Regions from separate parts of the Xanthomonas sp. NCPPB 2933 genome, predicted to be linked through region 2. Evidence: predicted binding sites of a transcription regulator. Region 2 holds the regulator's gene; the other holds the start of a gene.
The links. The regulator FliA, encoded in region 2, starts transcription of late flagellar genes. The targets are predictions, from matches to a motif close to TAAAGTTTNNCNNNCNNNGGCCGATAA.
Positions count from the first base shown of each region.

Region 1: AC1PLU_RS05495 (methyl-accepting chemotaxis protein) is a predicted target of FliA. The motif match lies at 4,046-4,072, and genes of this name have one in related genera.

Region 1 is NZ_CM161518.1:1,310,874-1,327,054, reverse strand. It holds gene glgX (glycogen debranching protein GlgX) at 1-368, shown strand, start outside; gene AC1PLU_RS05520 (H-NS histone family protein) at 724-1,116, opposite strand; gene AC1PLU_RS05515 (hypothetical protein) at 1,205-1,600, opposite strand; gene AC1PLU_RS05510 (PI-PLC domain-containing protein) at 1,856-3,043, shown strand; gene AC1PLU_RS05505 (hypothetical protein) at 3,207-3,476, shown strand; gene AC1PLU_RS05500 (hypothetical protein) at 3,473-3,757, opposite strand; gene AC1PLU_RS05495 (methyl-accepting chemotaxis protein) at 4,208-6,454, shown strand; gene AC1PLU_RS05490 (YqaA family protein) at 6,745-7,167, opposite strand; gene AC1PLU_RS05485 (LysR family transcriptional regulator) at 7,266-8,186, opposite strand; gene AC1PLU_RS05480 (serine hydrolase domain-containing protein) at 8,333-9,493, shown strand; gene AC1PLU_RS05475 (MFS transporter) at 9,490-10,704, shown strand; tRNA gene AC1PLU_RS05470 (tRNA-Gly) at 10,825-10,898, opposite strand; gene AC1PLU_RS05465 (autotransporter outer membrane beta-barrel domain-containing protein) at 11,020-12,804, opposite strand; gene thiS (sulfur carrier protein ThiS) at 12,995-13,195, shown strand; gene AC1PLU_RS05455 (thiazole synthase) at 13,245-14,039, shown strand; gene trmB (tRNA (guanosine(46)-N7)-methyltransferase TrmB) at 14,204-14,962, shown strand; gene AC1PLU_RS05445 (SLC13 family permease) at 15,037-16,181, shown strand, end outside.
Region 2 is NZ_CM161518.1:2,936,370-2,952,550, reverse strand. It holds gene AC1PLU_RS12040 (chemotaxis protein CheA) at 1-1,391, opposite strand, end outside; gene AC1PLU_RS12035 (protein phosphatase CheZ) at 1,394-2,020, opposite strand; gene cheY (chemotaxis response regulator CheY) at 2,020-2,412, opposite strand; gene AC1PLU_RS12025 (RNA polymerase sigma factor FliA) at 2,448-3,221, opposite strand; gene AC1PLU_RS12020 (MinD/ParA family protein) at 3,218-4,102, opposite strand; gene flhF (flagellar biosynthesis GTPase FlhF) at 4,089-5,759, opposite strand; gene flhA (flagellar biosynthesis protein FlhA) at 6,435-8,528, opposite strand; gene flhB (flagellar biosynthesis protein FlhB) at 8,525-9,655, opposite strand; partial or broken gene AC1PLU_RS12000 (putative bifunctional diguanylate cyclase/phosphodiesterase) at 9,930-11,465, opposite strand; gene AC1PLU_RS11995 (ligand-binding sensor domain-containing diguanylate cyclase) at 11,567-14,488, opposite strand; gene AC1PLU_RS11990 (ligand-binding sensor domain-containing diguanylate cyclase) at 14,779-16,181, opposite strand, start outside.

The DNA of each region.
Region 1 (16,181 bases), 1.6 Mb from region 2:
TTCTCAACGGCCAGTACAACGAAGAGGCCGGCCTGCGCGATCTGACCTGGCTCAATCCCGGCGGCACCGAGATGGACGACGCGCATTGGACCGATGCCGGTGCACGCTCGGTGGGCCTGCTGCTGGAAGGCAAGGCGCAGACCTCGGGCGTCAAGGAACTGGCCAACGACGACACCTTGCTGATCGTCATCAATGCCTACCACGAAGGGGTGACCTTCACCCTGCCCTCGTCCGATGAACCGGTGCACTGGAAGCTGGTGCTCTCCACCGACGAAGCGTTGGAAGTGGACATGATGCCGGCCGGCGCCAGCGAGTTCCTGGCTCCGCCACGCAGCGTGTCGGTATTCGAGTGCAAGAGCGACCAGTAACGTTGTTCAAGAGGTGACACACGCTCGCTGTCTGCTGATATCTTGCAGACAGCGAGCTTTTTTGTGCGCTTTAAAAACCCGCTATATCAAAGATGCCTGGATCAAAATGGAGGACGTTCAGAGCGGCCAACAAACCTATTTCTACGTTTTTTTATCCATGTTCAGCCTCGCTGATACGGTGACGGAAGCCTGATCAAGGCACGCGAGAATATCGGTGATCCGCTCTCTTTGAACACTTTTAAACAAAGCAGCTCAAGATCGGCGCAGCAAACTTTAATCAATCATTGCAACAGCTAACAAAAGCTTTTATCGAACAAACAGACAAACCAAGCAGCGCTCAAGCTGGAACAGACCTTCAACCTGGATAGAGCGGAAACCGCTTGTCCGGATGATTGGCTTTCCATTCCTTGTACGAACTGGTGCCTTCCCAGGCCTTGAAGGCGCGCGGGGTACGGCCACGTCCGGACCAGGTCTCGCCGGAATGCGGAATCCAGTACTTGGCCACGACTTCGCCGGTGGACGATAGCGGGCCCTTGGACTTGCCGGTCATTGCGAGGGACGCGATCTGGCTTTTCTGTTTTGCGTTGAAGCGGCCACCAAACTGGGTCAGCACTTCGACGACCTGGTCGAAGGCTTCCAGCGTCTGGGCATATTTCAGCTGGGCTTCTTCCTGTTCGAGCTTACGCAGCTCTTCCAGCAATTGGGCTTTGGCGGCGGCGGAGGGTGAAGCAGGCGGAACCTGGCGCATTGGCAAAACTGAGGTTGGGCGGATCAACGAGTATTGCCGTTGCGCCGGCTAGCGTAAAGCGCTGTGGCCTACGCGAGTCTGGAAGCGGTCAGCGAGGGCGCAGCAGGGCATGCTCCCGGGCCATGCTCAGCACCGGCCCGATCCGCCCGGCGCGGATCAACTCGCTGCAGTGCTTGCCCACGAACTCGACCCTGGGCGCGGAAAACCACTGCATCACCCGCTCCGGCTCCCCGGCATTGATCGACCAGGCGTGGCACACCGTCTCGCCCAGCTCCTCCACCCCCACCAGGCCCAGCTCTCGAATCTGTTCCGGGTCGAGCGCAAACATCTCCAGCACCCTGCCCGCATCGGCCGGCGTGCCGTAGCCGCTATTCATCTGCCTGGCGATGCCGGCGCTGTAAGCAACCGATGCGGCGTGTGCGGACTCGGCGCGGCGCATGCCCTTGAGAAGTGCGCCGATGAGTTGAGGATGTGTCGTGGTCATGGTGCTCGCTCGATCATGGCCATAACTATGACCACCATCGGCGATGCGCTCAATCAGGAGGTTCCTGACCATGGGCAAGGAAATCACGAAGCGTGCTATCGGGGTTCTTCAGGAAGTTACTTTCTGCAATCGATGTCATTTCGATGTATGCCTAAACAGGCGTCTTCTAGCGATCGATTACCAAAAGCCAGCACCCGACATCGAGGCCGATTCATGCGTAGAGTCGACCGTCCCAGCGTCACGGTGGAGATTCCCATGTCCAGCCCGGCCAAGGTCACAATCGACAACCGCACCAGCTACACCATCGTCACCCACGTAACCCGGGATTACTGGGTGGAAGGCGACGGCGACTCCATCGATGGCAAAACCATCGAAGCAGACTCGAAACAGACCTATACCGTGAAGGCCAAGACCGCCCACCATGGTGAGTTGGACATCGACCTCATCGATAGCGCGACCTCCACTGTCATCGCGACGCTCAACATCAACAGCATCAAGGACCCGCAGGACGGCAGCGGCCTGGCCGGCACATCGAAAACGGCCACTCTGCAGATTGCGGCAGTGGGCCATCGCAGCTCGCCCGGCGACGCCGATCTGAGACGGATCGACGTCACCCTGGTGGATGTGAGCATCGGCCGGTTGCGTTACAACGAAGTCTCCATGAAGGCCTCGCACAACAGTTATCAGCGCGACGAAACCCTGCGCGAGCAGATCACCTGGAACCCGAAAAATCACTACGACTGCGGGTGTGGCGGGTTGGAACTGGATATTGCCCAATCCGACGATGGTCTGGATTGGTCGGTTGGCCACAAGGGTTCCTACGATAAGCACTACCGTCAGCTCTCCGGCTTTTTGAGCGACCTGGCGGTGTGGTCGAAAGAAAATGACGGCCACGACGTGATCACCTTGCACCTGGACCTCAAACACACTGCGACCAAAGACTTCCCTGATCAACTGGATGCGTATCTCAAGGACAGGCTGCCGCGCATCTATACACCTGGCGAACTGATGGGGTCACAAGAGACGCTGGCACTTGGCGCCGAAAGGAATGGCTGGCCCTTCATTGAAGACTTGAAGAACACGTTTCTTGTCTGCGTGACCGGCAACAAGCAGGACAAGCAGACCTATGCGGAAACCGCGCCGAAATCGCGGCTATGCTTCGCCGACAAAGACACCGATGCCGACGAGAATCCCTCGGATCCTCACCGGGTCTTTTTCAACTTCCACATCTTCCATTCTGATCGCGATCAATGGATGAAGACATTCAAGGCCTGTGTCGGCAGACCCGAGGTCATCATCCGTGCGTATCTAGCCAATAGCGAAGACAACTGGAACGACTGTCTCGACAGCGGCTGTTGCGTGATCGCGACCAACAAGATCAGCGACCACGCCTGGGCACTGGTCGGCGCGCAGCGCTTCGCCAAGCGGGTGCCGTTGTTGTAGTGAAGGAATTCCCTTACGGCCCCGCTCCTGGTTCCTGACAGCGATGCGAGTGGTTTTCTGGCAGAATCGGCGGCCTGCAGGCTGATGGACCATCGGCGTCGGCCCGCAGGCATGGACGCCAAAAGCGCTAATTAACCAAGGTCAAGGAGGATCACGATTGGGAATGTCATCGATTCGGCACGTGGGCGACTATCAGCTCACCGCGCATGTCACGCCCGGCCAAGGGCAGTTTTCGGCTGAACTGCTGCTCAGCAAATCCGGCGGCATTACCTTGCAGCGATACCGTGTGCCGGGCGATGCGTTCGCCGACCGCGTTGCCGCGCATGATCACGCCAGGCAGTGGATGGCGATGTGCGAGGTCTCCAGCGATGGGCACGTGCGCTTCGATGCGCATTGCCTCGATCAGGGCCGACGTGCAGTAGCCGCCGCCTAAGCAGTCGGGAAGCACCGGGTGAGCCGCTCGTTCCAGAAGGCGAGTTGCTCCAACGTGTGCGACTCAATGGGTTTTTCCACTGTCGACGACGCTTTGCGGTGCGCCACTGTGGCAATCAGCGATGCCGCCAGGCGATCCCAGCACAGTCTGAGCAAGGCCGGTTCGGGATGCGAAGCAAGCATTGCTTCCAGCATCGCCCCTTGCGCGACTCTTGATGCCTGCAATTCGCTCAGCGCATCGGTCACTGCCGTCATCCATTGCTCGGTCAACTGCTCCGTCATTTCCGCACGCAATCCCTTTCAAGATGCACAGGCTATCCGCAATGCACGGGTTTGTACCGGCTGCGCGCAAGATTCGCCAAGACATTACTGAACCGTATGGCGGAGGCGTTGCGCGAATCTCCGAAGCGATGCTTTTCATCACCGAGCGCTGCCGACAGTGCATTGGCAAGATCGCTTTCCCTTGAAGGCGAGACGGCTTTCGACTCGATGAAAGATCTCAGCTGCGAACTTGCCGCCACTAAAACCGATGCCCGGCCTGACGGAGCGATTACTCAGCTCGTCATCGAGTCAAGATTTCGTGAAATCTGCCGATAACGGATTGAGACACCTCGGCAAGCGCTAGCGAATCAGGCAAGCCGGTCGACGTTGGCGACAACGCCTCAGGTTGCTCGGGCAGGCCAGTCACTCGCCGGCTCCTCCCACTCCTCCGCTTCTTCCCCAGGTCCCAGCATGCTACCCACGATCAAGAGCAAATTTATATTGGCATTGTTGGGAACGCTGATTCCGAGCATCCTGCTGTGTCTGTTCCTGCTGAACAGCCTGCACACCTCCAAGAACAATGTCGGCACGCTCTACAATCGCGACTTCACCGGCTCTGCGCTTGCCAGCAGCATCGACGGTCAGCTGACCCGGGTGGATATCAACATCCTGCGCATGATCGCCATCGGCACGCCCGAGCTGATCACTCAATGGAAGCAGGAAAACCAAACGCGCTTCACGCAAGTCGCGGCCAGCATCGTGGAACTCAAGCAGTTGCTGAGCCAGGAAGCCGAGCACACCGCCCAGCTGCAAAAGATCACGGCAAGCTATGCGCTGATGCAAGCGGGGATGCAGCGCCAGATCGAGTTGATCGAAGCAGGCGATATCGCCGGCGGCGCCGAAGTCAATCGGACCCAGGTCAAGGACAACGCCAACGCCACCTTTGCCGGGCTTGCCACCTTGCGTGACGAACTGGCCGCCTCTGCCAAGCTGCGCTATCAGCAGCAACAGGCCACCAACACACGCGCCATCACCTTGTCGGCGATCGCGTTGGGGTTGATCGCGCTGGCGGGCGTGAGCATCGCGATGCTCCTGGGGAACGCGATTTCACGCTCGATCCAGCGGGCAGTTGCCGCCGTCGAGCAGTTGTCGCGCGGCGTACTCGATGTCGATATCAAGGTCACCGGCAAGGACGAAACCGTGCAGTTGGCCAGTGCGGTCTATCGCATCCGCGATCGCCTGCAAGGCGTCATCGCCGCGCAGCTGGAAATGGCACGCCGGCACGATGCTGGCGAGATCAGCTATCGCATGGACGAAAATGCATTTCCTGGCGAGTTCGGTCACATGGTGCGCGATGCCAATGCCCTGGCCAGTTCGCATATCGCCATGACGATGCGCCTGACACAGATCATCGGGCGCTACGCCATCGGCGATCTCTCCGATGAGATGGATCGGCTGCCGGGCGAGAAGGCGGTGGTGACCGAGACGATGAATCAGGTCAAACAGAATCTGCAGGCGATCAATCAGGAAATCAGCCGCCTGGCTTCGGCAGCGGCAGCCGGGGACTTCAGCGTGCGTGGCGACACCGAGCGCTTCCAGCATGATTTCCGTACCATGGTCACCAGCCTCAATCACCTGATGTCCACCGCCGACGGCAACCTGCAATCGCTGTCTGCATTGCTGCAGTCCATCGCCGCAGGCGACCTCACGGCGCGCATGAGCGGCGAGTTCAATGGCGTGTTCGCACAGATGCGTGATGACGCCAACACCACCGCCGCGCAGCTGGCGGAAATCGTCGGGCGCATTCAGCACTCGGCAATCTCCATCAATTCGGCTGCCAGCGAAATCGCCGCCGGCAATCAGGACCTGTCGCACCGTACCGAACAGCAAGCGGCCAACCTGGAAGAAACCGCCGCTTCGATGGAAGAGCTCACCTCCACCGTTCGCCAGAATGCCGAGCATGCACGCCAGGCCAATCAGCTGGCGATCGGTGCGGCAAGCGTGGCCTCGCAAGGCGGCGAGATCGTGAGCAAGGTCGTGGGCACCATGGCCGGCATCGAAGCCTCGTCCAAGAAGATCGCCGACATCATCAGCGTCATCGACGGCATTTCGTTCCAGACCAATATCCTGGCGCTGAACGCGGCCGTGGAAGCCGCGCGCGCCGGCGAACAGGGCCGTGGCTTTGCCGTGGTCGCCTCGGAAGTGCGCACGCTCGCTCAGCGCTCAACCGCAGCTGCGAAGGAGATCAAGGGCTTGATCGACGATTCGGTCCAGCGCGTTACCGAAGGCTCCACGCTGGTGCACACCGCCGGCAACACCATGGCCGAGCTTGTGGCCAGCGTGCAGCGCGTGACCGACATTATGGGTGAGATCTCCGCGGCCTCGCAGGAACAGTCGGTCGGCATCGAGCAGGTCAACATCACGGTCACGCAAATGGATGAGACCACCCAGCAAAATGCGGCACTGGTGGAAGAAGCCACCGCGGCGGCGCGTTCGATGGAAGAACAGGCCGGGCAGCTCACCGAGGCGGTTGCGGTGTTCAAAATTGCGCAGACGAACACGCACAGCGCGTGTTCGGCACCAACCGCATCATCAAAGCTCAGCCTGGTCAGCGGCCGAACAGTAGCACCGGTCAAAGCCGTTACCCGTCAAGGGTCTGCACCGAAAAAACTGGCTGCCACTGCTTCCAGTGACGGGAATAACTGGCAGGAATTCTAAGCCTCGACCGTATTCAAAGACCCGGCAATGCCGGGTCTTTTTGCTTCATCAAGGCACGTCCAGGCATGTACGTGCAGGTTGTCCATGCGCCTGATCGTCTTCATTGGACCCGCTCCCAACTGGTAGGCGACCGAGCGCCTACCTCAGCGCCTGGCAACTGCAAAGGATCATGCCTGGTGGAAGTGATCGTTGGAATGTGACTCACCAGGCGCCCTGCGTCTACGTAATCGCCCCACACTTGAAATTTATAACGCGCTGGCGAGTCGCTCGATGCTCAGATGTTGCGCTGTCTACGCAATACTCAGCGTCGCCCATGCGAGCAAGGCGTAACGGGTGGTCTTGGCGATCGCAACCAGCTGCAGGAACACGTGCAGCGGCTCGCGCATGACCCCCGCCGCAAGTGTCAACGGGTCGCCGATGATCGGCATCCAGCTCAGCAGCAGCGACCATTTGCCGTATTTGCCATACCAGGCCTGGGCGCGCAGCAATGCAGCCGCTTTGATCGGGAACCAGCGCTTTGCCTGAAAGCGCAACGCCTCGCGCCCAAGCCACCAGTTGATCAGCGAGCCGAGCACGTTGCCGATGCTCGCAGCAGCCACGAGCCCCAACGCAGAATCGCCGCGCAACAGCAGCGCCACCAATGCCGTCTCCGACTGCGCAGGGAGCAAGGTGGCTGCGATAAGCGCAAGCGCGAAAAGCGAGAGATACGTCATTGGCTACGTTGCGCGTGTTGTGATGATGCAGGAGGTTGGGCGATGCATCCGGCGCAACATCTGCGCCACGACAAACGCCAATGCGACATGGCGCAGCGTTATCGCTTGACCGGCTTTCGCCGCTTGATCTTTTCGTCAGGAAACACCCTGGCACACAGAAAGTCGACAAACGCCCGCACCTTCGGCGAAGGATGCTTGCTTGCCGGCCAAAGCACGTGGAACGCGCCGCTGCGCCGCACGTGCTCGGCCAACACGGGAAGCAGGCGCCCGTCTGCCAGCAGGTCGCGGATGGCGAAATCCGGCAGGCAGGCTATTCCGAGTCCTTGCGCTGCAAAGCACACCCGCGTTTCGATGTTGTTGCAGATCATCGAGGTGGGAAGCACCAGTTCGCCGCTGTTGCGCCGCGTATGCAGCGGCCAGGTTTCCAGTTTTCCCGAGTTGGGATAACGGTAATGCAGGCAGGCATGCTGCAGCAGATCGACCGGCACACGCGGAGTGCCGCGCTGCGCGAGATACTCAGGCGCAGCCACCAGCATCATCTGGAAACCACCGAGACGCCTGGCCGAAAGGCGCGAATCGCTCGGCTCGCCGGTTCTCACCACCGCATCGAACCCTTCCTCGATCACATCGACCATCCGGTCGCTGAAGTCCAGATCCAGCTCGATCTCGGGATAGTGGCGCATGAAGTCACCCAGCACCGGCAATACCAACGCACTGACCAGCGGCAGGCTCACCCGCAAGCGCCCGCGCGGCGCGGCGGTGGCCTGCGAAAGTTCCAGTTCTGCTGCTTCGATCTCGGCGAGGATGCGGCGGCTACGCTCCAGGAACAACGTGCCTTCGGCTGTCAGCGTGACGCTGCGCGTACTGCGATGAAACAGCCGCACGCCAAGTTTTTCTTCCAACCGCACCACGCGTTTGCCGACCGCAGACGCCGACACGCCCAACAACCGGCCAGCCGCGACGAAGCTGCGCGTTTCGGCAACCTGCACGAACACCACGAACCCGCTCAGGCTTTCCACCACACGTCTCCATTGCGGACGTTTGGTTCCGCACAACGCGGAACTTTACCCCAGTTTTTCTTTAATCGAAGGCTGTCTACTCTGCCTGCACTGTCTCTCGATCAACCACACTTATGACACTGTCCCTCTCTCCGCCGCACACCGCCATGTCGCCCGCACTGCTGACCAGCAACATCCAGGCGGTCGTTCAGCACGCCCTGGACGATCGACGGCTGGTGGGAGCGGTCGTCCTGGTCGCCCGCAATGGTGAGCTGATCCACCGGCAGGCCGCTGGCTGGGCAGACCGGGAAAGCTGTCGCGCGATGCACGTGGATGCGCTCTTTCGTCTGTCATCGGTCAGCAAACCCGTCATTTCAACCGCTGCGCTGGTGCTGGTCGCACAAGGGCGCCTGGATCTGGATGCAGGCATCGATCGCTGGCTGCCCGAGTTCCAGCCACGGCTGGCCGATGGCCGCCCTGCACGCATCACGGCACGCCAACTGCTCAGCCATACCGCCGGCCTGGGCTATCGCTTTCTCGAAGCAGACGCCAATGGTCCTTATGCAGTCGCCGGCGTCTCCGACGGCATGGATGCCGCTGACATCACTCTGGAAGAAAACCTGCGCCGCATTGCCAGCGTGCCGCTGCTTTATGCGCCGGGCACGGCCTGGGGCTACTCGCTGGCAACCGACGTGCTGGGTGCGTTGATTGCACGTGTGTACGGTGCCCCGTTGAACGACGCGGTGCGCGCGTTGGTGACCGGACCGCTGGGCATAGCGGACACCGATTTCGTCACCTCCGAAACGCAGCGTGTGGCGACCGCCTACGTCAACGCTTCGCCGCAGCCGCATCGCCTGGCAGAAGCAGAAACCGTCTCGGCCTTCGAAGGTGCGATCGGCATCCGTTACAGCCCCGCCCGCATCTTCGATCCGCAGGCGTTTGCCTCTGGCGGCGCCGGCATGGTGGGCACCGCCGGGGATTTTCTGCGTCTGCTCGAAGCCTTGCGCGATGGCGATGGCCAGCTGCTGCCTAGCCCGTTTATCGAGGAGATGGCGAGCGATCAGACCGGAGGCGCTGCGCTGCAGGATCTGCCAGGGCTTGGCTTCGGGCTGGGGTTCTCGGTCTTGCGCGACCCGGCGCTCGCCGCATCGCCGGAATCTGTCGGCACCTGGCGCTGGGGTGGTGCATATGGCCACTCGTGGTTTGTTGACCGGGCGCTAGGCCTGAGCGTGGTCGCCTTCACCAACACCTTGTACGAAGGCATGTCGGGCAGCTTCGTCACCGATCTGCGCGATGCGGTGTATGCCACTGTGGAAGCAAGGCAATGAACTCGACTGCGAAAGACCGCTTGCCACTGGCACCCTTGCTCGCGCTTGCCATGGCCGCCTTTATCACCATCCTCACCGAAGCGCTGCCAGCGGGTCTGCTGCCGCAGATGGCAGATGGCTTAGCTGTCTCCGAAGCCTGGGTCGGTCAGACCGTCACCATCTATGCCCTCGGTTCCTTGTTGGCAGCGATACCATTGACCATCGCCACCCAGGGCATTGCCCGTCGCCCGCTGCTGCTGGCGGCCATCGCCGGCTTCGCCATCGCCAACACGATCACCACGCTCTCCAGCAGCTATGCGCTGACGATGGTGGTGCGCTTTCTGGCGGGCGTCTCGGCCGGATTGTTGTGGGCGTTGCTGGCCGGCTATGCGGCGCGCATGGTGCCCGAGCATCAGAAAGGCCGCGCCATCGCGATCGCAATGGTTGGCACACCGCTGGCATTGTCGCTGGGCGTGCCGGCCGGCGCGTTCCTTGGCAGCCTGGTGAGCTGGCGTGTGTGCTTCGGCATCATGAGCGTCCTGGCGGTGATCCTGATGCTGTGGGTGCGCCTGCAGGTACCGGATTTCTCCGGGCAGGCGCAGGGCAAGCAGCAACGTCTGGCGCATGTGTTGAGGTTGCCCGGCATTCGGCCGGTGCTGTTCGTGGTGCTGGCTTTCGTGTTGGCCCACAACATTCTCTACACCTACATCGCCTCGTTCCTGGCGGAGGCCGGCATGGCGCAGCGCACCGATCTGGTGTTGCTGGTCTTCGGTGGCGCATCGCTGATCGGCATCTGGATCGTGGGCGTACTGATCGACCGCCATCTACGCGCTCTGACGCTGACCAGCACGCTGCTGTTCTGCGTTTCGGCATTGGCACTGGGCCTGGCTGGCACATTTCCCACGATCGTCTACATCGCAGTCGGCGTCTGGGGGCTTGCCTTCGGCGGCAGCGCGACGTTGTTTCAGACAGCGCTCGCCAAATCGGCCGGAGAGGAGGCGGATGTCGCTCAATCCATGTTGGTGACCGCGTGGAATACCGCCATCGCTGGCGGCGGCCTTCTCGGTGGCGTGCTGCTCGACCAGCTCGGCGTCGGCGCGTTCCCGCCTGCGTTGCTAGTGCTGCTTGCCGCAACGCTGGTGGTGACGTGGACGGCCAAGCGACATGGCTTTGCGGCATCAAAAGATGACCGCGACGTATCGCGGCCGGCTACGGTCGGAAGACAGGCATAAACGCTGGACGTAGGGAGCCGATGCCACTTCGCAAGAAGGCTTGCCCAGTACAGACGCATCGAATTGCGGAGTGAATCAACGGTACGGAGCGGGCAGATGTGCCGAAGCGCTTGCTGCATCTGGAGCGGGCGAAGGGAATCGAACCCTCGTCAGTAGCTTGGGAAGCTACAGCTCTACCATTGAGCTACGCCCGCGTGGCGTTGCGAGAGTTTAGGCGGGTGCGGGTGTCGGGCGCAATGCGCAGACGTGACGAGGGCCGGTTGCCCGGCCCTCGTGTCTTGCAGATCTACCGCGTGGACAGCTGTGCGGCGTGGATCAGAAGTTGCCGCTGAAATTCACAAACAGCGTTGCATCGCGGGCGCTGCGCTGGGCGGTGGTGGTGCTCAGGCCGATATTGCTCTGCAGGCCCCACAGGCCGGTGCGGGCGCCCAGCACGACGGTGGCGTAGTTGCGATCGAAGTTCTGGCCCGGCACGGTGTACATGCCCACTTCCGGCATCGACTGCAGCCAGGCGCTGGCCTCGGTGCCGTCCTTGAACTCGTGGTCGTAGGTGGCCTGCACGTACGGCTTGACCGCAGCACCGTCCAGACGGACCTGGAAGCCGATGCGGCCGACCAGCGAGTCGATGTCCTGATCGGCGTAGCCCAGCGCGGTGGAGCTTTCGTTGCTTTCGGTATAGCCGTCGAGCTTGAGCTTCTGCCAGGTCAGGCCAACCACCGGGCCGTACTTGACGTTGCCTTCGCCCAGCGAATAGCCGGCGTTGACCGCGGCGGTGAGGTTGCTGCCGTCGGGCGAGCCGCTGTGCACGCGCGTGGCTGGCCCGAGCTGCACTTCGCGGTCGACGTCATAACGCAGCGCGCTGTAGCTGACCTGCGCATTGACCCATACCGGACCGGTGTACCAGCCGAAGAACGCGCCCAGGGTGGTGTCGTCCTGCTTGAAGCTGCCGTTACGGTTGCCGAAATCGGCATCCATGCTGCCGAAGCCGGCAAAGCCGCCAAACACCAGATCGCCCGCGCTCCAATCCACACCGAACAGACCGGCCGGGGCCATGCCGTCGTACAGATCGGCGTGGTCGTAGCGCTGCATGTCGCCACGCACGCTACCCCACCAGCGCAGACCGTCGGCGTCGGGCTTGCCGTCCAGATGCCACGCCACCTGGTCGGCGCGTGCGCGGCCAATGGCCTGCGCAGAATGCGTCAGCACCTGCTGCAACCGCGGCGCTTCCAGCAGCGAGATGGCGTACTGGCCCAGGATCTGGTGGGTGGCGGTGGTCGGGTGGATACCGTCGGCGAACACATAGGTGTTCTGTGCATTGGCGGCGACCAGGCTGGTCGGGTTACACGCCGGCAGCGGCACTGCCGGGTTGCAGGCGGTGCTGGTGACGTTGCTGAAACCGTAGGTACCCGGATCGGCGACCACTTCCTGCAGGATGTGGAAGGTGTCGACCGGAATCACGCGCAGGCCGGCCGAACGCAGGCCGTTGAACAATGCGGTGTTGTAGGCGGTCGCCGCAGCAGTGCCCTGCGCCATCGCGGCGGCACCGCCGGCGCGGAAGCGCGGGGTGATGCCCACATCCGGAATGGTCGGCACCATCACGTAGCGCGCGCCGGCAGCCTGCAGCGCGCCGACCGCACCGACCTGCGCGGTGACCGCGCTGCCGATGATGGCCTGCGCCTGGGCCGGCGCCGCAGCGGCGGCGAGCAGATCGTTGGCGCCGCCCCACACGGTGTAGAGCGCATTCGGGTTGGCCTGGCCGCCGTTGGCGCTCAGGTAGGTGTTGATCTGGCTGGTCACCGACGGCGCAGCGCCGAGTGCGCTGACCGAACTGGCCTGGATGCGGGCGCCACCGGCCGCGTAGTTGTCGCCGGTCTGGCCGTTGCCGTTGGGTGCGGCGTTGGTGCCGAAATGGTCGGCGACGTACTCGGCCCAGACAAAACCGGGGTTGGTAGTGAACTTGCCGGTGACTGCGCGCGAGGCGGCCGGCAGCAACGGGTTGTAGTAGCCGCTGTCGGTGAGGCTGTCACCGAAGAACACGGTCTGGTCGAACGCAGACGCAGCCATGGCCGGGGTGGCCGCAATGGCGATGGCAACGGCAATCAGGGAACGGATCGGGCGAAGAGATGTAGCCATGGGAGTGCCTGCTCAAAGGTGTGTGGAACTGGACCGGACCGGCATACGTACGCCGGCGAATGGCACATGGTTTCACCCTCGCCGCCCGCGCTCACGCTGCATTGCCGCATAACGCAAAAACGCGCGCTCCGGCGGCACGCGATGCAACAATGATGACATGAACATCCAACTCAACGGCACCCAGCGCGACGTTCCCGATGACTTGCTCCTGATCACCTTGCTTGAGCAGGAAGGTCTTGCACAACGACGCGTCGCGGTCGAGGTCAATGGCGAAATCGTGTCGCGCGGGCGGCATGCCACACACCGGTTGTGCGCTGGCGATGTGGTGGAGATCGTGCACGCGTTGGGCGGCGGTTGATGCTACGCGTAAGCCGGCGCAGCTGCGCGCGATCGGTGATAATTGCCCGATGACGACTACTGCCCCCACTGATGCATTGATCATCGCCGGCAAGGCCTACCGTTCGCGTCTGCTGACCGGCACCGGCAAGTTCAAGGATCTGGACGAAACCCGCCTGGCCACCGAAGCGGCCGCCGCGCAGATCGTGACCGTGGCGATCCGCCGGGTGAACATCGGCCAGAACCCGAACGAGCCCAACCTGCTCGATGTGCTGCCGCCGGATCGCTACACGCTACTGCCCAACACCGCCGGCTGTTACACCGCCGACGATGCGGTACGCACCTGCCGGCTGGCGCGCGAACTGCTGGACGGCCACAACCTCACCAAGCTGGAAGTGCTCGGCGACGAGCGCACGCTGTATCCGGACGTGGTGCAGACGCTCAAGGCCGCCGAGCAACTGGTCGCCGACGGTTTCGACGTCATGGTCTATACCTCCGACGATCCGATCCTGGCCAAGCGTCTGGAAGAGATCGGCTGCGTGGCGGTGATGCCGCTGGCCGCGCCGATCGGCTCCGGGCTGGGCATCCAGAACAAGTACAACCTGCTGGAAATCATCGAGAACGCCAAGGTGCCGATCATTGTCGATGCTGGCGTAGGCACGGCATCGGACGCGGCCATCGCGATGGAGCTGGGCTGCGATGGCGTGTTGATGAATACCGCCATTGCCGGCGCGCGCGATCCGATCCTGATGGCGAGTGCGATGCGCAAGGCGATCGAAGCGGGGCGTGAGGCGTTTCTGGCCGGGCGGATTCCGCGCAAGCGATATGCGTCGGCGTCGAGTCCGGTTGATGGTGTGATTGGATGAGTGGGGCTGCGTTGACATTGCGGTCGATGCGCAATGATTGGCCGCGTGACGTGGCGGATATTGCCGTTGCTAGATCCCCGCGTTGCTGCGCGTACCCCCTCACGCCGCACCCTCACCCCTCTTCCGGTGGGAGAGGGGCTTTCGTTTTACTGATGACTTAATTCATGACCGATCCGTTTACCAGTGACGGCGCCAAGATGCCGCCCAAGCCCTTCACCATCGAAGAGGGCCGCCGGCAGGTGCGCAGCTTCGTGCTGCGGCAGGGCCGCTTTACGCCTGCGCAGCAGCGCGCGTTCGATGAGTTGTGGCCGCGCTTCGGTCTGGATTACCTCGGCACGCCGCGCGATTTCGATGCCGCCTTCGGCCGTGCCGCACCCAAGGTGCTGGAAATCGGTTTCGGCAACGGCGCAGCGTTGCGCTTTGCCGCGCAGCAGGATCCCGGCCGCGACTACATCGGCATCGAGGTACATGCACCCGGCGTCGGCCGCTTGCTCAATGCCTTGCACGACGACGACAGCACGCATGTGCGCCTCTATCACCATGATGCGGTGGAAGTGCTAGAGCACGAAATCGCCGATGGCGCGCTGGACGAAGTGCGCATCTATTTCCCAGATCCATGGCACAAGAAGCGCCACAACAAGCGCCGTCTGATCCAGCCGGCGTTTGCGCAGCTGCTCGTGCGCAAGCTGCGCGATGGCGGCCGCCTGCACGCGGCCACCGACTGGGCCGATTACGCCGAACAGATGTGGGACGTGCTCGACGCCACACCGGGCCTGGTCAATCGCGCCGGCCCACGCGGCCACGTCGAACGCCCCGCCTGGCGCCCGCAGACCCACTTCGAAACACGCGGCCAGAAACTCGGTCACGGCGTGTGGGATTTGCTGTATGACCGGGATTCGGGAATCGGGATTGGGGATTCGTAACAGCGCTTGCCCGCATACTCAACGCCGCAGCGCCTGACCAATCCCCACTTCCGACTCCCGAATCTCTGCCCCCAATGGACACCGCGCTGACACTGACCAACGATATGAAGCTCGTCCTCGGGCTGGTCGGTTTCACGATGGCGATGTTTTTGTTCGAGCGCATCCGCGCCGATGTGGTGGCGTTGATCGTGCTGGTGGTGTTGGGTGTCACCGGGCTGGTGGCGCCGGAAGAACTGTTCGGTGGCTTCTCCGGTAACGCGGTGATGAGCATCATCGCCACCACCATTCTCGGTGCGGGGTTGGAGCGCACCGGTGCGTTGAATCGCTTGGCGACGTGGTTATTGAGGCGTTCGCACGGCAGCGAACAACGCTTGATGATGATGACGCTGGCCATCTCCGGCTTGAACTCGTCGTTCATGCAGAACCCGTCGGTGATGGCGCTGTATCTGCCGGTCGCCTCGCGGCTGGCCGCACGCACCGGGCTCACCCTGCAACGCATGCTGCTGCCGATCGCGGCGGCCATCGTGATGGGCGGCGCGCTCACCATGGTGGGCAATTCCCCACTGATCCTGCTCAACGATCTATTGGTGTCGGCCAACAACAACCTGCCCTCGGGCATGGCCAGCATCGAGCCGTTGACGATGTTCGCGCCGCTGCCGATCGGTGTGGCCTTGCTGATCGCCGCATTGCTGTACTTCCGGTTCTACGGCGACCGCAAGCTGATCGAAGAAGAACGCCTGATCAACGAAGGCGTCACGCCCTCGCGCACCGAGAGCTATTTCGCCAAGACCTACGGCATTGATGGCGATGTGTTCGAGCTCACCGTCAGCGCCGAAAGCCCGCTGGTCGGCATGACCCTGGGCGAGGCCGAAGCGCTGCACGACGCGCCCTTGCTGCTCGCCCTGAAGACCGGCAACGACACCCGCCTGGCGCCGCCGGCCGACATGCGCATCTGGGTCGGCAGCGTGCTCGGTGCGATGGGTCCGCGCCAGGAAGTGACCGACTTTGCGCAGAACCACTTCCTGCGCATGTCCTCGCGCTTGCGCAACCTGGGCGACCTGTTCAATCCCAGCCTGGCCGGCATTTCCGAAGCGCTGATTCCGCCCAACTCGCGGCTGATCGGCAAGACTGCTGCCGAGTTGCGTCTGCGCAAGCAGAGCGGCATCAGCCTGCTGGCGATCAACCGCGACAAGCAGGTGATCCGCGAGGACGTGCGCAA
Region 2 (16,181 bases):
CGGCGGTCCAGCACGGCGCGGCCGTCGAACCAGCCCAGCGATGTCTGTGGTGCATGCAGCACTTCGACCACGCGGGCCAGCGGTAGTGCATAGACGGCTTCGCCGGCCTGCACCAGCAGGGTCGGCAGGATCGCCAGGGTCAGCGGCACGCGGATCATGAAGCGGCTGCCGCGGCCGAGTTCCGACTGGATCTGGATCTGTCCGCTGAGTTCGCGGATGCGCGATTGCACCACGTCCATGCCCACGCCACGGCCGGAGATGTCGGTGACCTCGGCCTTGGTCGAAAAGCCCGGCATGAAGATCAGGTGCAGGCACTCGTCGGTGCTCAGACGTGCGGCGGCTTCGGCGTCGATCAGGCCCTTGTTGCGGGCGATTTCGCGCAGCCGCTCGGGGTCGATGCCTGCGCCGTCGTCCTGAATTTCGATGCTGACGTAGTCGCCTTCCTGCTGCGCAGACAGGCGCACGTGACCACTGCGCGGCTTGCCGGTGGCTTCGCGCAGGGCAGGGGACTCGATGCCGTGGTCGATCGCGTTGCGCACCAGATGCACCAGCGGGTCGGCCAGGGCTTCGACCAGATTACGGTCCAGTTCTGTCTCGGCGCCGATCAGTTCCAGCTCCACTTCCTTGGACAGGGTGCGCGCGACATCGCGGGCCACCTTGGGGAAGCGCGAGAACACCTTGCTGACCGGCTGCATGCGGGTGCGCATGACCGCGGTCTGCAAACGCGCGGTGGCGATATCCAGCACGCTGACCGCGCGATCGAGTTCCTCGTCGCGCAGGCGGGTGCGCAGGGTCTTGAGACGATTGCGCGAGAGCACCAGTTCGCCGATCAGGTTGACGATGGCGTCCAGGCGCTTGGTGTCCACGCGCACGGTCTGTTCGGCTTCGGCACCTTTTGCGGCTGCTTTGGGTGCGGCCTTGGCACCGGGCGCGGGTGCATGACCCTCATCGTGCGACGCTGCGGCCACGGCAGCCAACGCGGCCTTGGGCGCGGCCTTGACCGCCGGCGGGCCGCTCTTGGCATCGAACTGCGCAATCAGCGAGGCCGGTGCATGCGGCACGGTTTCGCCTGAGCCCATCGCATCCAGCATTGCCTGCAGATAATCCAGCGACTGCTGCGCGGCATCGAAGTGATGCGCCTGCAGCACCGCCTGGCCGGAGCGCGCCATGCCGAGGGTTTCTTCAGCGGCGTGGCACAGCTCCACCATGGGCTTGATCGCCAGAAAGCCGGCGCCGCCCTTGAGCGTGTGGAAACCGCGGAACACCGCGTTGAGCTGGTCGGCTTCGTCCGGTGCCTGTTCCAGCGCGACCAGCTGTTCGCCGAGGCGATCCAGGATTTCCTGGGCCTCGACGATGAAATCGGCAGCAATATCGTCTGGAACAGCACTCATGGTTACAACCCCAATCCGGACAGCAGGTCATCGGCGTCGTCTTGCGACACCGCGTGACGGTCCAGGCCCTTGACTGCAGGACCGGCAAGACCGCCGTCGTCTTTCTTCGGCTCGGTGCTCTTGGGCGGCAGGCCCAGCGCACCGAAGCCTTCGTGCACGCGCCGCACGATGCCGGCCACGCGACGGATGATCTGCCCGCTCAGGTCCTGGTAGCTCTGCGCCAGCGACAGTTCGGTCAGGTTGTGGCGCATCTTGTCCATCAGCGCGCCCTGGTCCTGATTCAGACCGCCGTCGCGCAGCTGGTTGGCCAGCTCACGGCATTCTTCGACCAGATCCAGCGTGCGATGGCTGGCCTTTTCGGTCATTTCCACCACGTGGTCCAGGCGCGAACACGCATCGTCCAGCTCGCCGGCTTCTTCGGGCACGGTGGGCAGTTCGCCCAGCGCCTGACCGAGTTCGCGTGCGAGCCGGCTCAGGCCCTGCATCATCGGACGGGTACGCAAGGCGGCGAGGTGATCGACCTCGCGCTTCCAGGCGGCTTCGTCACCGCTTTCCAGTGCATCGAGCGCGCCCTGCAGGCGGTCGATCAAGGCAGCGCGTTCGGCATTGGTTTCCACGGTGGCGTTCATCAGGCGGTCGCCGCCAGACGTTCGAACACCTTGCCCAGCTTTTCTTCCAGCGTCTGCGCGGTGAACGGCTTGATGATGTAGCCATTCACGCCGCACTGGGCCGCTTCGATGATCTGCTCGCGCTTGGCTTCGGCGGTCACCATCATCACCGGCAGGTGCTTGAGCTTGGCGTCGGCGCGGATGTTGCGCAGCAGGTCGATGCCGGTCATGCCGGGCATGTTCCAGTCGGTGACCACGAAATCGAACGGGCCGGCCCGCAATGCAGCCAATGCGCTGTTGCCGTCTTCGGCCTCTGCGGTATTGGTGAAGCCAAGATCGCCCAACAGATTCTTGACGATACGTCGCATCGTCGAGAAGTCGTCCACGATCAAAATCCGCATGTTCTTGTTCACATCAAGCTCCTAACACTAAAAAATACGCGAAAAAATCATTCGTCAATTTCGACACCGGCATCGGCCAGTTCGAAGACCTTGAGGCGGCCGCGCAGACGCACCACGGCCTGGCCGTGGATCTGGCAGACGCGCGATTCGCTGACACCGAGCACGGCGCCGATTTCCTTCAGGTTCAATTCCTGTTCGTAGTACAGCGACAGCACCAGCTGCTCGCGCTCGGGCAACTGGCCGATGGCCTTGCCCAGCTCGCGGCCGAACTCGCCACGCTCCATCATCTGCTGCGGGTTGGGGCCACCCTTGGCGGTGGTGTCCAGCTCGCCGTGATCTTCGATGCGCGATTCCAGGCTCAGCACCTGGCCGCGCGCGGCGTCTTCCATCAGACGCAGGTAATCGGGCAACGGCATTTCCATCGCGGCGGCCACTTCGGTGGCGGCGGCGGCGCGGCCGGTGTTCTGTTCGATCTTGCGTACTGCAGCAGCAGCGTCGCGGGCACGGCGGTGTACCGAACGCGGCACCCAGTCGCCACGCCGGATCTCGTCGATCATCGAGCCGCGGATACGGATCGAGGCATAGGTTTCGAACGAGGCGCCCTGCTCGGAGTCATAACTGCGCGAGGCTTCGATCAGGCCGATCATGCCGGCCTGGATCAGGTCGTCCACTTCCACGCTCGCCGGCAGGCGCGCGGCCAGATGGTGGGCGATGCGGCGCACCAGGTCTGCGTGCTGGGTGACGATGTCGTTGGCGTTGTTGCGTTGCACTGCACGGTACTGCGCGGTGGCCGTCGTTGCGGTTGCGGTAGCGGTGCTCATGCGGCGACCCCCCGTTGGATGATGCGTTCGACAAAGAACTCGACGTTGCCGCGTGGCACGGTGGGGGCCTGCCAGCGCGAGGTACGCCGCGCGATTTCTGCGATGGCCAGCGCCGAGGGGCTGGCGGGGTAGGCCTTGATGACCGGTTGCTGGCGCTGTACCGACAAACGCAACCAGTCGTCCTGCGGCACGTGGCCGAGGTAGTTCAGCGACACGTCGCCGAGGAATTTTTCGCAGACCCGCGACAGCTTGTCGTACAGCAAGCGGCCTTCGTTGGGGTCGCGCACCATGTTGGCGATGATCTGCAGACGGTCCACGCCGCGTTCGCGCGAGAGCACCTTGATCAGCGCGTAGGCGTCGGTGATCGAGGCCGGTTCGTCGCAGACCACCACCACGGTGTCCTGGGCGGCCTGGCAGAAGGTCAGCACGCTGTCGGTGATGCCGGCGGCGGTGTCGATGACCATCACGTCTAGGTCGCGTTCCAGTTCGGAGAACACATTGACCAGGCCGATGTGCTGGGCCGGGGCCAGTTCGGCCATGTGGCGGCGACCGGAGGCGGCCGGAACCACCAGCACGCCGCCCGGGCCTTCGATGATCACTTCGTCCAGCGTGCAGCGGCCAGCGATCAGGTCGGCCAGGGTGTACTTGGGCGACAGGCCCAAGACCACGTCCAGGTTGGCCAGGCCAAGATCGGCGTCGAGCAGCAGGGTGCGCTTGCCCATCTCGGCGAGGGCCACGGCCAGGTTGGCGGAAATGTTGGTTTTCCCCACGCCGCCCTTGCCACCGGTCACGGCAATGGTGCGCACCGGGCCCAAGGGCTCGGGACGGGTCGCCGTCAGGGGGAAGGCGTTGGTCAGCTTGGCGTATTCACGCGACTGCATGGTTGTGCTCCGGAGTACAGGGCTTATCGGCAGCGCGCCGCAAATCTTCAAGGCGAAGAACGAGACTGGCGGCATTGGCGCGGTGCAGGTCGTCGGGGACCCGCTGTCCGTCAGTCACCCAGGTGATGGGCATTTGGTGGTCGACCACCACCGACAAGGCACTGCCGAAGCGGCCGGTCTCGTCGAGTTTGGTCAGCACCACGCCTTGGGGCTTGGCGTGGGCGAAGCGGCGTACGACCTCGTCGAGGTCGGAAAAATGGGCGTTGGCCGGCAGTACCAGCAGCGAGGTGACCTGGTGCGCGGCGCGCAGCCAGTTCAGCTGCGCGGCCAGGGCGCGGTCGCGCTGGCCCATGCCGGCGGTGTCGATCAACACCAGCTTGTAGTCGCGCAGGCGCTCGAGCAGTTCCAGCAGGCTCTCGGCGCTGTCGGCCTCGTGCACCGCGATGCCGAGCTGACGGCCGTAGCTGTGCAGCTGCTCGCGGCCGCCGACGCGCTGGGTGTCGGTGGTGACCAGGGCCACGTCGCGCGGGGCGTGCTGGGCGGCGAAGCGCTGGGCGAGCTTGGCGATGGTGGTGGTCTTGCCGGCACCGGTCGGGCCGACCAGGGCGATCACGCCGCCGCGTTCCAGCGGGTCGACCGGGGCCACCGGCAGACGCTTGGACAGCAGGCCCAGCATCAGCCCGCGGCCGCGGTGCAATTCGGTATCGGCGGGAATCTGCAGGGCCACATCGCGGATCAGACCGGCGTCGAAGCCGTAGTCGTCCATCAGCTCCAGGGCCTGCGCACGCACCGGGGAGCCACGCAGGCGCTCGTCGGTGAGGCGGTTCATTTCGCGCTCGATCATCTGACGCATCAGCGCCAGCTCACCGCGCAGCTGCTTGAGTTCTTCGTCGTTCTGCGGCACCGGGGCGGCGGCAACCGGCACGGCGGCCAGGGCGACCGGGGCGGCCACCAGCGGCGGCAATGCGGCCGGCGGCAGGATCTGCGGCAGCGCGTCGTCCATGTCGAAGCCGTCGTCGTCCTGCTCGTCGTCGTCCTGCCCGTAAGAGGCGTGGGTGGCGAGCGCGGCGGCCATGATCGGCGTGCGTGCCTGCACCGGGGCAGCGTGCACCGGAGCCTGCACCGGTGCGGTGGTCAGGAAGTCGGCGAACAGCTGTTCCGGCACTGCCGACAGCGCATGTTCCTGGCGCGGTGCGGCGGCAACTGCAACGGCGTGGGCCAATGCTTGAGCGGCGGCAGACGGGGCGGCGGCAGTCCGCACCGGTGCGGCGACCGGCGCCGAGCGCGGCACGTTGACCGGCTGGCGCAGCGCCATCGCGGCGATCATGTCGTCTGCGGCGCTGGCAACACGCTGACGCTGGCTGCTGCCGGTGTCACTGGCCGGCTTCAGCGGGGCGTGGAACGGCGCGGCCGGCCTGGCCGGCGCCTGCTGGACCGGCGCTTGTTCGATCTGTGCCGCCGCAGCTGCCGGAGTCTCGGAGCGCGCGGTTTCCAGAGCGCGCTGCACGAGTTCTTCGTCGTAGTTGCTGGCAGCGACGATCTCGATGCCTTCGGCGGTACGGCGGTTGGACAGGATCACTGCGTCCGGGCCGTGTTCTTCACGCACCATGCGGAATGCGGTGCGCATGTCCGGGGCAACGAAGCGTTTGATTTTCATGCGAAGTGCCTCCAGGAACGGGACCCGCCGGACGCCGGACGGGTGCGCGATGAATGTGGGTGTGTTGCCAGCGTCATGAGTTGCCTGTCCCGTTCGGTTGTTCCAAGTGCTGCTGCTCGCCCCGCAGCGATCAAGCTGACTGCGGTCTCGCCAGAGCTAATGCACGCGGCGTGCCAAAACGCGGTGCCGGGGTTCCGGCGCGGGGATCTGGAGTGTTGGGACAGGCTGGAGCTGTGCGATCGGCCCGGCTGCAAGATTTCAAGTCACTGGTTTTATTTACTTTTTTCTGGGACCGCGATGCGTTGGCATCCACTGTGTGGGTGGATGCGCTGGCGGGTGGGAGGTCGAGCGTGGAGCGCCCGCAAGGTCTCGAAACGGCCAGCGTCGTGCAATCGATTGGAGGTTTGAACGAGTGGCGGCTTTCCGACGCTGGGTGCGGTGGTCGGTCGCCTGTCTGCAGCGAGAGGGCCGGGCGCGGGTGGGTTCGTAGGAGCGCACCCGGGCGCGATGGGCCCTCCCGGTAACGCCCTCGCGACCAAGGTCGCTCCTACAGTGATGTCAGCAAGCTTTTCTGGTCCGCAGCACGTCGCGTGTCGTAGGAGCGCCCTTGGGCGCGACGGGCTGTCCCGGTAGAGCCCGTCGCGCCCAGGTGCGCTCCTACGAGGTGCGTCAGGCTCAGCTGATCGTGCCGACCAGCTTCAGGCGCTTGTCTTCCGGCACTTCGCTGTACGCCAGTACCGACAGGGTCGGCACGCTATGGCGGACCAGGCGGGCCAGCGCTGCGCGGACCTGGCCAGGTACCAGCACCACCGCCGGTTCGTTGCGGGCTTCCTGCTTGCCGACGCAATCGGCCAGGCTCTGGTGCAGGCGCTCGGCCAGGCCGGGTTCCAGTGCCACGCCATTGCCGTGGGTGGATTCCTGCAGCACGCGCTCCAGCTGCGGGGCCAGCGTGTAGACCGGCAGCTCGGCCGACATGCCGGCGATTTCCTGCACGATGAAGCGACCCAGCGAGGTGCGCACCGCGGCGGTGAGGGTGGTGGGGTCCTGGCTGTGCGGGGCGTGCTCGACCAGCGCTTCGACGATCTTGCGCAGCTGGCGCACCGGGATGCGCTCGATCAGCAGGTTCTGCAGCACCCGCACCACCACCGACAGCGGCAACGCCTTGGGGGTGAGGTCTTCGACCATCTTCGGCGCGGTCTTGGCCAGGGTCGCCAGCAGTTGCTGCACTTCCTCGTGGCCGAGCAGTTCCGGGGCGTGTTCGCGGATCAGGTGCGACAGATGGGTGGCGATGACGGTGGCCGGGTCGACCACGGTGTAGCCCATCGATTCGGCATAGGCGCGCTGATGCGGCTGGATCCAGGTGGCGTCCAGGCCGAATGCCGGGTCCTTGCCGGGAATGCCGTCGAGCTGGCCGAGTGCGCCGCCCGGGTCCAGCGCCAGTTCGCGATCGGGATAGATTTCCGCAGTGGCCACCGGCACGCCGTGCACCAGCAGGCGGTAGGCGTTGGCCGACAGTTCCAGGTTGTCGCGGATATGCACCGGCGGCACCAGAAAGCCGATGTCCTGGGTGAGCTTGCGGCGTACGCCCTTGATGCGCGCCATCAACTCGCCGCCCTGGTTCTTGTCCACCAGCGGGATCAGCCGGTAGCCCACTTCCAGGCCCAGCGGGTCGATCGGGCGCAGCTCGTCCCAGCTCAGTTCCGAGCTGGCCTGGGCGGCGGTGGCCGCCGCTGCGGCCTTGGGGTCGGTGGCGGGGTCGCCGGTCGGCGGGATGACCAGGCTGCGCTTGTACATTTTCCAGGCGATCACGCCCAGGATCAGGCCGAGCGTCAAAAACGCGACGTTCGGCATGCCCGGCACCAGGCCGACCAGGCCCAGGATGGCCGCAGCCACCGCCAACGCGCGGTGCTGGCCGAACACCTGGCTGATCATGGCGCCGCGCATGTCCTGCGCCCGCGAGGCGCGGGTGACCAGCAAGGCCACCGAGGACGACACCAGCAAGGCCGGCAGCTGCGCCACCAAACCGTCACCGATCGACAGCAGGGTGTAGGTGGAGGCCGCATCCACAAAGCTCATGCCGTGCTGGAACATGCCCACCGCCATGCCGCCGATGAGGTTGATGAACAGGATCATGATGGCGGCGATGGCATCGCCGCGGATGAACTTGTTGGCGCCGTCCATCGCGCCGTAGAAGTCGGCTTCCTCGCGCACCTCTTCGCGGCGGGCCTTGGCTTCCTCACGCGTCAGCAAACCGGCGTTGAGGTCGGCGTCGATGGCCATCTGCTTGCCGGGCATGGCGTCCAGGATGAAGCGCGCGGTCACTTCCGACACGCGCCCGGCACCCTTGGTGATGACGACGAAGTTGATGATGGTCAGGATCGCGAACACCACGATGCCCACCGCGTAGTTGCCGCCGATGACGAACTGGCCGAACGCCTCGATGACCTTGCCGGCTGCGGCATGGCCGTCCTGGCCGTTGATCAGGATCACGCGGCTGGAGGCGACGTTCAGCGCCAGGCGCAGCATCGTGGTCATCAACAGCACGATCGGGAAAATGGTGAATTCCAGCGGGCGCTGCACGTAGATCACCGCCAGCAGCACCATTAGCGAGATGGCGATGTTGAAGGTGAACAAGGCATCCAGCACCGGTGCGGCCAGCGGCACCATCAGCATGGCCAGCATGGCCATCAGCGCCAGCGGGGCGCCCAGGCCGTTGCGCAGCAACTCCATGATGCGTCGGGCATTCAGCGGTGCGGGTTGGGCGCTCATGCGCTGGCTCCCTTGCCGAACTCATCCACTTCGAGGGAAGGCAATTCCGGCATCGGGCCGCCGTTCCAGCCACGCAACTGGTAGACGTAGGACAGCACCTGGGCCACGACCGAATAGAGTCTCACGGGAATTTCCTTGCCAATTTGAGCTTCCCTATACAAGGCGCGTGCCAAAGGCGGGGCGGTGACGATCGACACCCGGTGCTGTTCGCAGACTTCGCGGATGCGGAAGGCCATTTCGTCCACGCCCTTGGCCACCACGATCGGGGCGCGCATCTTGCCGCCCTCGTACTTGAGCGCCACCGCGTAGTGGGTCGGGTTCATCAGCACCACGTCGGCCTTGGGTACCGCTTCCATCATCTGGCGCTGCGACATCTGCATCTGCATCTGGCGGATGCGCCCCTTGACCTCCGGGCTGCCCTCGCTCTCCTTCATCTCGCGCTTGATCTCTTCGCGGGTCATCTTGAGCTTCCGCATCCAGTTCCACTTCTGGTACGGCGCGTCGATGGCAGCCAGCAGCACCAAGGCCCCGGCGGTGTAGAACAGCAGGCTCTTGGTGAAGTCCAACCCGTTGCCCACGGCCTGTTCCAGCGGCTGGTTCACCAGCGAGCGCAGGCCGTGCAGGCCCTTGGAGATGCACAGGCTGGCGGCCAGCCCGACGAACAGCAGCCGCAGCACCGACTTGACCAGCTCGGCCAGGCTATTGCTGCCCCACATGCGCTTGATCCCGTTGGCCGGGTTGAGCTTGTTGAGGTCGGGCATGATCGCCTTGCCGGAAAAATGCAGGCCGCTCATCAGCAGCGGGCCGGCCAGGCCGGCAGCCAGGCAGATGCCGATCAGCGGCACCATCACCCACAGCAGTTGCAGGAGCAGGTCGCCGAAGTGGCCGAACAGCGCCATCGGGTTTTCACGCATTTTGGGGTCCGGGCTGAGCGCGGTCTTCATCCAGACGCTGGCGCCATCGCCGATGCCGCGGGCCAGGGCCATCAGCGCGAACACGCCGGCGCCGAACACCGCAGCGGTGGACAACTCGCGCGACTGCGGGATGTTGCCCTGCTCGCGGGCTTCGCGCAGGCGTTTTTCGGTGGGAAGCTCTGTACGTTCGCCGCCGTCTTCGGACTCGGACATGGAGGTGCCGGTGACTTGTCAGCCCTGCCTCATGCAAGCGGCGTTCCAGTTGATGGGGCGGGGATTGGGGGATTGGGGATTCGGATTGGGGAATCGGGACGCAGGGGCCGCGCGTGGAGCCGCTGGCGGGGTGTTGTAGTTGGGTGGTTAGCGGGAGGGCCGCAGGTCGGGAATCGGGCGCGAGGGCTGACCAACTGCAGGCTGGTGCTCGGCTCGGTTGGCGGGTCGTCGAGCGTGGATGCAGGTCTACGGTCGTTTTTTTGATGCTTTTTGCTCAGCTGGCCTGGCGGCGCACGCCATCACGCTGGGCGACCACCGTGGCGATAAAACGCTCTGCGTCCATTGGCCGGCCCAGCAGATAGCCCTGCAGCTGGTCGCAGCCCAGCCGTTCCAGGGTGTTGCGCTGGGCGGTGGTCTCCACGCCCTCGGCCACTACCTGCAGGCGCATGGTGTGGGCCAGCGCCACGACGGCCGCGACGATGGCGATGTCTTCGGGGCAGGTGTCCATCGCCTGCACGAAGCTGCGGTCGATCTTGAGTTCGTGCGCGGGCAGCTTGCGCAGGTAGAGCAGGTTGGAATAGCCGGTGCCGAAATCGTCGATGGCGATGCGCACGCCCAGCGCGTTGAGCTGGCCGAGCGTGCGCAGGCAGGCATCGGCATCGCGCATGGCCATGGTTTCGGTGATTTCCAGGGTGAGCTGGCCGGGCGGAATCAGATGCTCGGCCAGGGTGGTGGCTACTTCGTCCAGCAGGCTGGGCGAGGCCAACTGGGTGGCCGAGAGGTTCACCGCCACCCGCCAGTCGCCATGCCCGGCCTCGCGCCAGGCGCGCATCTGCCGGCAGGCCTGCTGCAGCACCCAACTGCCGAGCGGGCCGATCATGCCGCTGCGTTCGGCCAGCGGGATGAAGCTGTCCGGTGGCACCAGGCCGCGTTCGGGATGTTGCCAGCGGATCAGCGCCTCGGCGCCGATCGGGCGGCCATCCTCGGCGCAGTATTTGGGTTGGTAATGCAGCACGAACTGACCCAGCTCCAGCGCGCGCGGCAGGTCCTGCAGCAGCTGCAGGCGCTCGCGGGTGGTGCCGGTCATCGAACGCTCGAAGAAGCTGTAGCGGTTGCGCCCGGCCTGTTTGGCGTGGCGCATCGCCGCATCGGCATGCGTCATCAGTTGATGCTCGCTGCCGGCGTCTTCCGGTCCGGCGTCTTCGGGATATAGCGCAATGCCGACGCTGCTGCTCAGGCGCAGCTCCTGGTCGCCGACCAGGAACGGCACCGCCAGCGCCTGCAGCAGATGCGCGGCGATCGCGGCGGCGTCCTCGGGGTCGGCGATGTCGGACACCAGCGCGAACTCGTCGGCGCCCAGCCGCGCCAGGCTGCCGTTGGCGCGGCGGTGCGCGCTCATACGCCCGGCCACCGCCACCAGCAGCTGGTCGCCGAACTGATGCCCGTAGCCGTCGTTGACCGCCTTGAAGCCATCCAGATTGATCAGCATCACCGCAAAGCGCTGCCCGTCGCGCTGGGCGCGGTCGATGCTCTGCAGCACGTGTTCGTGCAGCAGCACGCGGTTGGGCAGGCGAGTGAGCGGGTCATGCAGCGCGGCCAGCACCAGCTCGGCATTGGCCTGCGCCAGCGATTGCGCCAGCACATCGGTGCGCTGCTGGAAGCGCCGCGACAGCACCGAGATCACCAGCGCCAACACCAGCAAGGCCAGCGTCACCACCACCACTACTGCGGTCAGCCATGACAATGGCAACTGCGCGCCGGTTGTGGCGACACAGAGACTCGCTGGCGCGAGATGCGCGGCAGCCGTGCCCTCGGCCCGGATGCAGTGCGCACGCATGCACGGCGGTTGCGGCATATCGCGCACATCGGCCCGGCAGCCGTTCGCGGCACTGGGGTGATGGGAGTGACTGCTCATGCCACCGACGACTCAGGCTCCTCCGGTTCGATGCGATTGCGTCCGTACCGCTTGGCCCGGTACAGCGCCTCGTCGGCGCGCGCCAGCAGCGTGGCCGCCGTGTCGCCGATCCGGAACCAGGCCACACCGACCGAGCAGGTCACCGGCAATGGGCGGGCGGCGCCCACTTCGTACGGGGCCACGCTGAGCTTTTCGTGGATGGCGCGCAGCCGGTGCTGGCTGTGTTGCGACATGCCCGGCAGCAACAGCAGCAATTCTTCGCCGCCGTAACGGCCCACGCGGTCCGAATCGCGCAGGCAGGCGGTCAGCCGCGCGCCGACCTTGGCCAGCACCGCATCGCCGACCAGATGCCCATGTTCGTCGTTGACCAGCTTGAAGTGGTCCAGGTCGATCAGCACCACCGCCAACGGATGCGCACCGTGGGCGCAGGCCTGCAGTTCTTCGGCCATCGCCTCGAGCACGCCGGAGCGATTGAGCAGGCCGGTCAGCGCGTCGTGGCTGGCCTTCAGTGCCAACGCCGCGCGGGCGCTTTCCAGCTCGCGTTTTTCGCGCTCCAGCTGATAGGTGCGCTCGGCGACCAGCTCGGCGAGCATGCGTTCGCGCGCCACCAGATGGCGGTGCCGCCAGCGCCACAAACCGGCCAGCAGGGCGCTGCCGATCAGCAGATACAGCGCGATTGCCGGTGGGCTGCGCCACCACAGCGGCGCTACCGCGAACGGCAGATCGGCGATCGGCGAGGTGGTGCGTCGGTAGCGGTCCAGCAGCTGCACCTGCAGGCGGAAATGCCCGGACGGCAGCGGCGGTTGGTCGATCGACAGGGTGTCGCTCTGGATCCATTCGTTGTGCAGACCGAGCAGGCGATAGCGCACCGTGAGCCGGCTGGGGTCGTCGTAGACCTCCATGCTGGACAGCTCGATATGCAACGGCCTGTCGCTCCAGGCGAGCAACTGGCCGCGCTGCACCGGCACGCCACCGCGGCTGACGCTGTCGATACGCACGCTGGGCTGGCGCTGATCGAACAAGCGCGCCGGGTCGCGCAGATGGCTCACCCCGCGCGCGGTGCCGATCCACACCGAGCCATCGGGATCTTCGGCAAACGCCGCTTCGGACACGTCGTCCCACAACAGCCCCTGCGACTGCGACAGATGCGCCCAATGCTCGCCGTCGTAGACCTCCACGCCGCGTGCGTGACCCACCCAGACCCGGCCGACGCTGTCGCCGCGCAACTGGTACACGCTGACGTCGGCGAGCGCTTCATCGCTGACCGCCTGCAGATCCACTTCTTCGTCCAGCAACAGGCCGTGCCATAGCCCGGCGCGATAGAACGCCAGCCACACTTCGCCGCTGTCGCTGATATGGAATTTGCTGATCCACGGGTCGGAGGCGCCGCCATTGACCTTGACCTTCACCTTCGACCAGTGCGCGCCCTGCAGCCGAAACAGGCCATTGGCGCTGGACACCCACAACGTGCCGTCGGCAGTCTGCTGGATATCGGTATAGGCGATGGCCGGCATCTGGCTGACCATGTGCAGCGTGCCGCCGTCCAGCGGCCGTTCGAGTGCAAACAGGCCACCGGCAGTGAGCACCCACAGCCGGCCCTGGCGGTCGATGATCAGACGCCGCCCGGTACGCGGAAGTTTGGCGATCTCGGCGCTACGGCCATTCGGCCAGTTGCGGCGCACGAAGCCCGCCGAGTTCAGCGTCCACAGGCTGCCGTCGGCACTGCGCGCCATGCCCACGATCTGGATCCCGGAGTTGGGTAATGCAGGAACGAAGCGCCCCTTCGGGTCGGCCTGGCGACCTACGCCATGTTCGTTGCCGACCAGCAGCGCGCCCTGCGCATCGCGGGCGATCGACCAGGTCGGCGCAACCGGCATGCCTTGCGAGGCGTCCCAGTTCTCGATCCACTCGTAGCCGGCCCAGCGCACCAGGCCTTCGCCGTCCACGGTCATCCAGATGTCGCCGTCGCGGTCCACCACGATGGCATCGCTGCTGCCCGGCGGAAGCCCGTTCTCGGTGCCGAAACTGCGCCACTGGCCGTTTTCCCAGCGCACCAGTCCGTCGTTGCGGCGCACCAGCACCCGTCCCTCGCGGTCGAGTACCAGCGGCGCCTGCTGCCCGACGGTGCTGCCATCCAGCAACGGCAGCGGCCGCACGCTGAAGGTGGCCGCGCCCGGTGCTCGGTAGAGCAGGGTGCCGGTGCCACGTACCCACAATGCGCCGTCGTGGTCGCGCAGCACGCTGTACCAGCGATCTTCCGGCACGCCTTGTTCGGGCCCGTACACCTGCACCTTGCGCTGCGCATCGATGGCGCATAGCCGCTTGGCACAGCCGGCCCACAAGGTGTCGCCGTCCACCGACAGGCTCAACACCTTGGACAACTCGGGCACGCGCACGCGGGTGGCGGTATCCAGTAGCGGCTCGCTATGCCAGCGGCCGTTGCCGCGTGCACTCAGCCGCTCCAGCGTGCCGCCGTTGGCCAGCACCGTACCCCACGGCGGGCTGGCCAGCAGCATGCCTTCCTGCAGATGCTCGGCCTCGTACGGTGCCAGTCTTCGGAAGCCGTGTTCGTTGCCGACGAACAGCGTCTGGAAGCCGGCCACCCACAACGTACCGTCGGCGGTTTCGGTCATCGAGCTGATCGATTCGTTGCGCAGGCCATCCAGCACCACCTGCTGAAAGCTGCGCCCATTGAAGCGATACAGGCCGCTTTCGGTGCACACCCACAGCAACGTGGCGCGGGTCTGCAGCAGGCAGGTGCCGGCCAGCCCGAGCAGGCCCTGGTCATGGGCGTAGCGGCGAATGCTTGCGGTCTGCGCGCCGGCCAGATCGGCCAACGACAGCAACGCCAACAGCAGCACCGCGGCAAACGGCGCGCGCCGGCTCGACGACCTCCACTGGCGGTACTCACACCCCACGAGCGTTGCACTCTCCCACGCGTCGGCAGGTGTGGTCCGCGCTTTGCGCGGGTGTCTCACGCTTGCCATGGGCGGCCCCCATAGTAGGCCGCAGTAAACCGACTAACGGCTGTTCACGCGTGTTTCTTTAATGCGCGCAGCAACACGATGGCGTGATTGCCGCCCGGCAGTCGATTGCATGCGAGCTCGACAGGCGCTGGCATCGGTTTGCCGGCAGCGCAGTCGAATCGAGTTGTGCGTTCACTGCAACCCCGCTTTCGATGTATTTCAAGGCGCTTCGACGCTAACGCTCAACTCTTAGCGGCGTGCTCAGACGCGGTGTGGTCGTAGTCGATGCGATTGCGTCCACTGCGTTTGGCGCGATATAGCGCCGCGTCGGCGCGCGCCAGCAACTGTTCCAGGGTTTCGCCCGGCTGAAACCAGGCCACGCCGACCGAGCAGGTCACCGCCAGCACGCTGCCGTCGATCGGGTAATCGCCGCAGATGCCGCGATGCAAGGCCTGCAAGCGATGCGTGGAGTCGGCATTCAGACCGGGCAGCAGCGCCAGCAATTCCTCGCCACCGTAGCGGCCGATGCGGTCGTCGCCGCGCACCAACGTATCCAGGCGCCGGCCGACCTCGGCCAGCACCGCATCGCCGGCCAGATGGCCGTGTTGGTCGTTGACCAGCTTGAAGTGATCCAGGTCGATCAGCACCACCGCCAACGGCTGCGCCTGGACCTTGGCACGCGCCAGCATGCCGCGCAGCGCGTGCAAGATGCCGGCGCGATTGAGCAGGCCGGTCAGCTCGTCGTGGGTGGCCTTGAGCGCCAGTTCGGCGCGCGCGGCTTCCAGCTCGCGCTTGTCCTGCTCCAGCTCGGCGGTGCGTTCGGCCACCAGTTGCTCCAGCTCGCGTTTGCGCCGCAGCAGTTTGCGCGTGCGCCAGCGCAGCAGCACGATCACGGCTGCGATGCCCAGCAGCACGTAGCCGATCAACGCGGGAATGCCACGCCACCACGGCGGATGCAGCACAAAACGAAAGCGCGTGATCGGGCTGCTACTGCGTTGATAGGCATCCAGCACCTGCACTTCCAGCGTGTAGGTGCCGGGCGGCAGCAGCGGATAGGTCAGGTGGCTGAGCGAGGTGGTGGTCCAGCGCGCCTGATGGCCTTCCACCCGGTAGCGGAAGCTGATCCGGTCGGCGCCGCCTTCCACGCCGGGCGTGGCCAGGTCGATATCCAGCGGAATGTCCGACCACTCCAGCGCCGCCCCGGCGCGTACCGTCTCGGTGCCGCGCCGCACGTGCGCGATCTCCACCTGCAGCGGTTGTGCGGCGAACAACCGCTGCGGGTCGAGCAAGTGGCTCAGCCCGCGGCTGCTGCCGATCCACAGGCTGCCGTCGTCGTCTTCCAGAAACGCGTTGGACGACAGGTCGTCCCACAGCAGACCCTCGCTGCGCGTGATACGCGACCAACGGCCTTGCTGATACAGATCCAGCCCCTGGCTGCTGCCGACCCACAGCCGGCCCTTGCGGTCGTGGCGCAGGATGAAGGGCATCACCTTGGAGATCAGCGGGTCGTCGACCGTCTGCACCGACACACCGCCGTCGGCTTGCAGGCGACCGTGCCACAGCCCGGCTTCGCGCAGCGACAGCCAGATTTCGCCGTCCGGTGCGAAGTCGATCTGAAACATGTCCTGGCTGGGCAGCGAGCCGC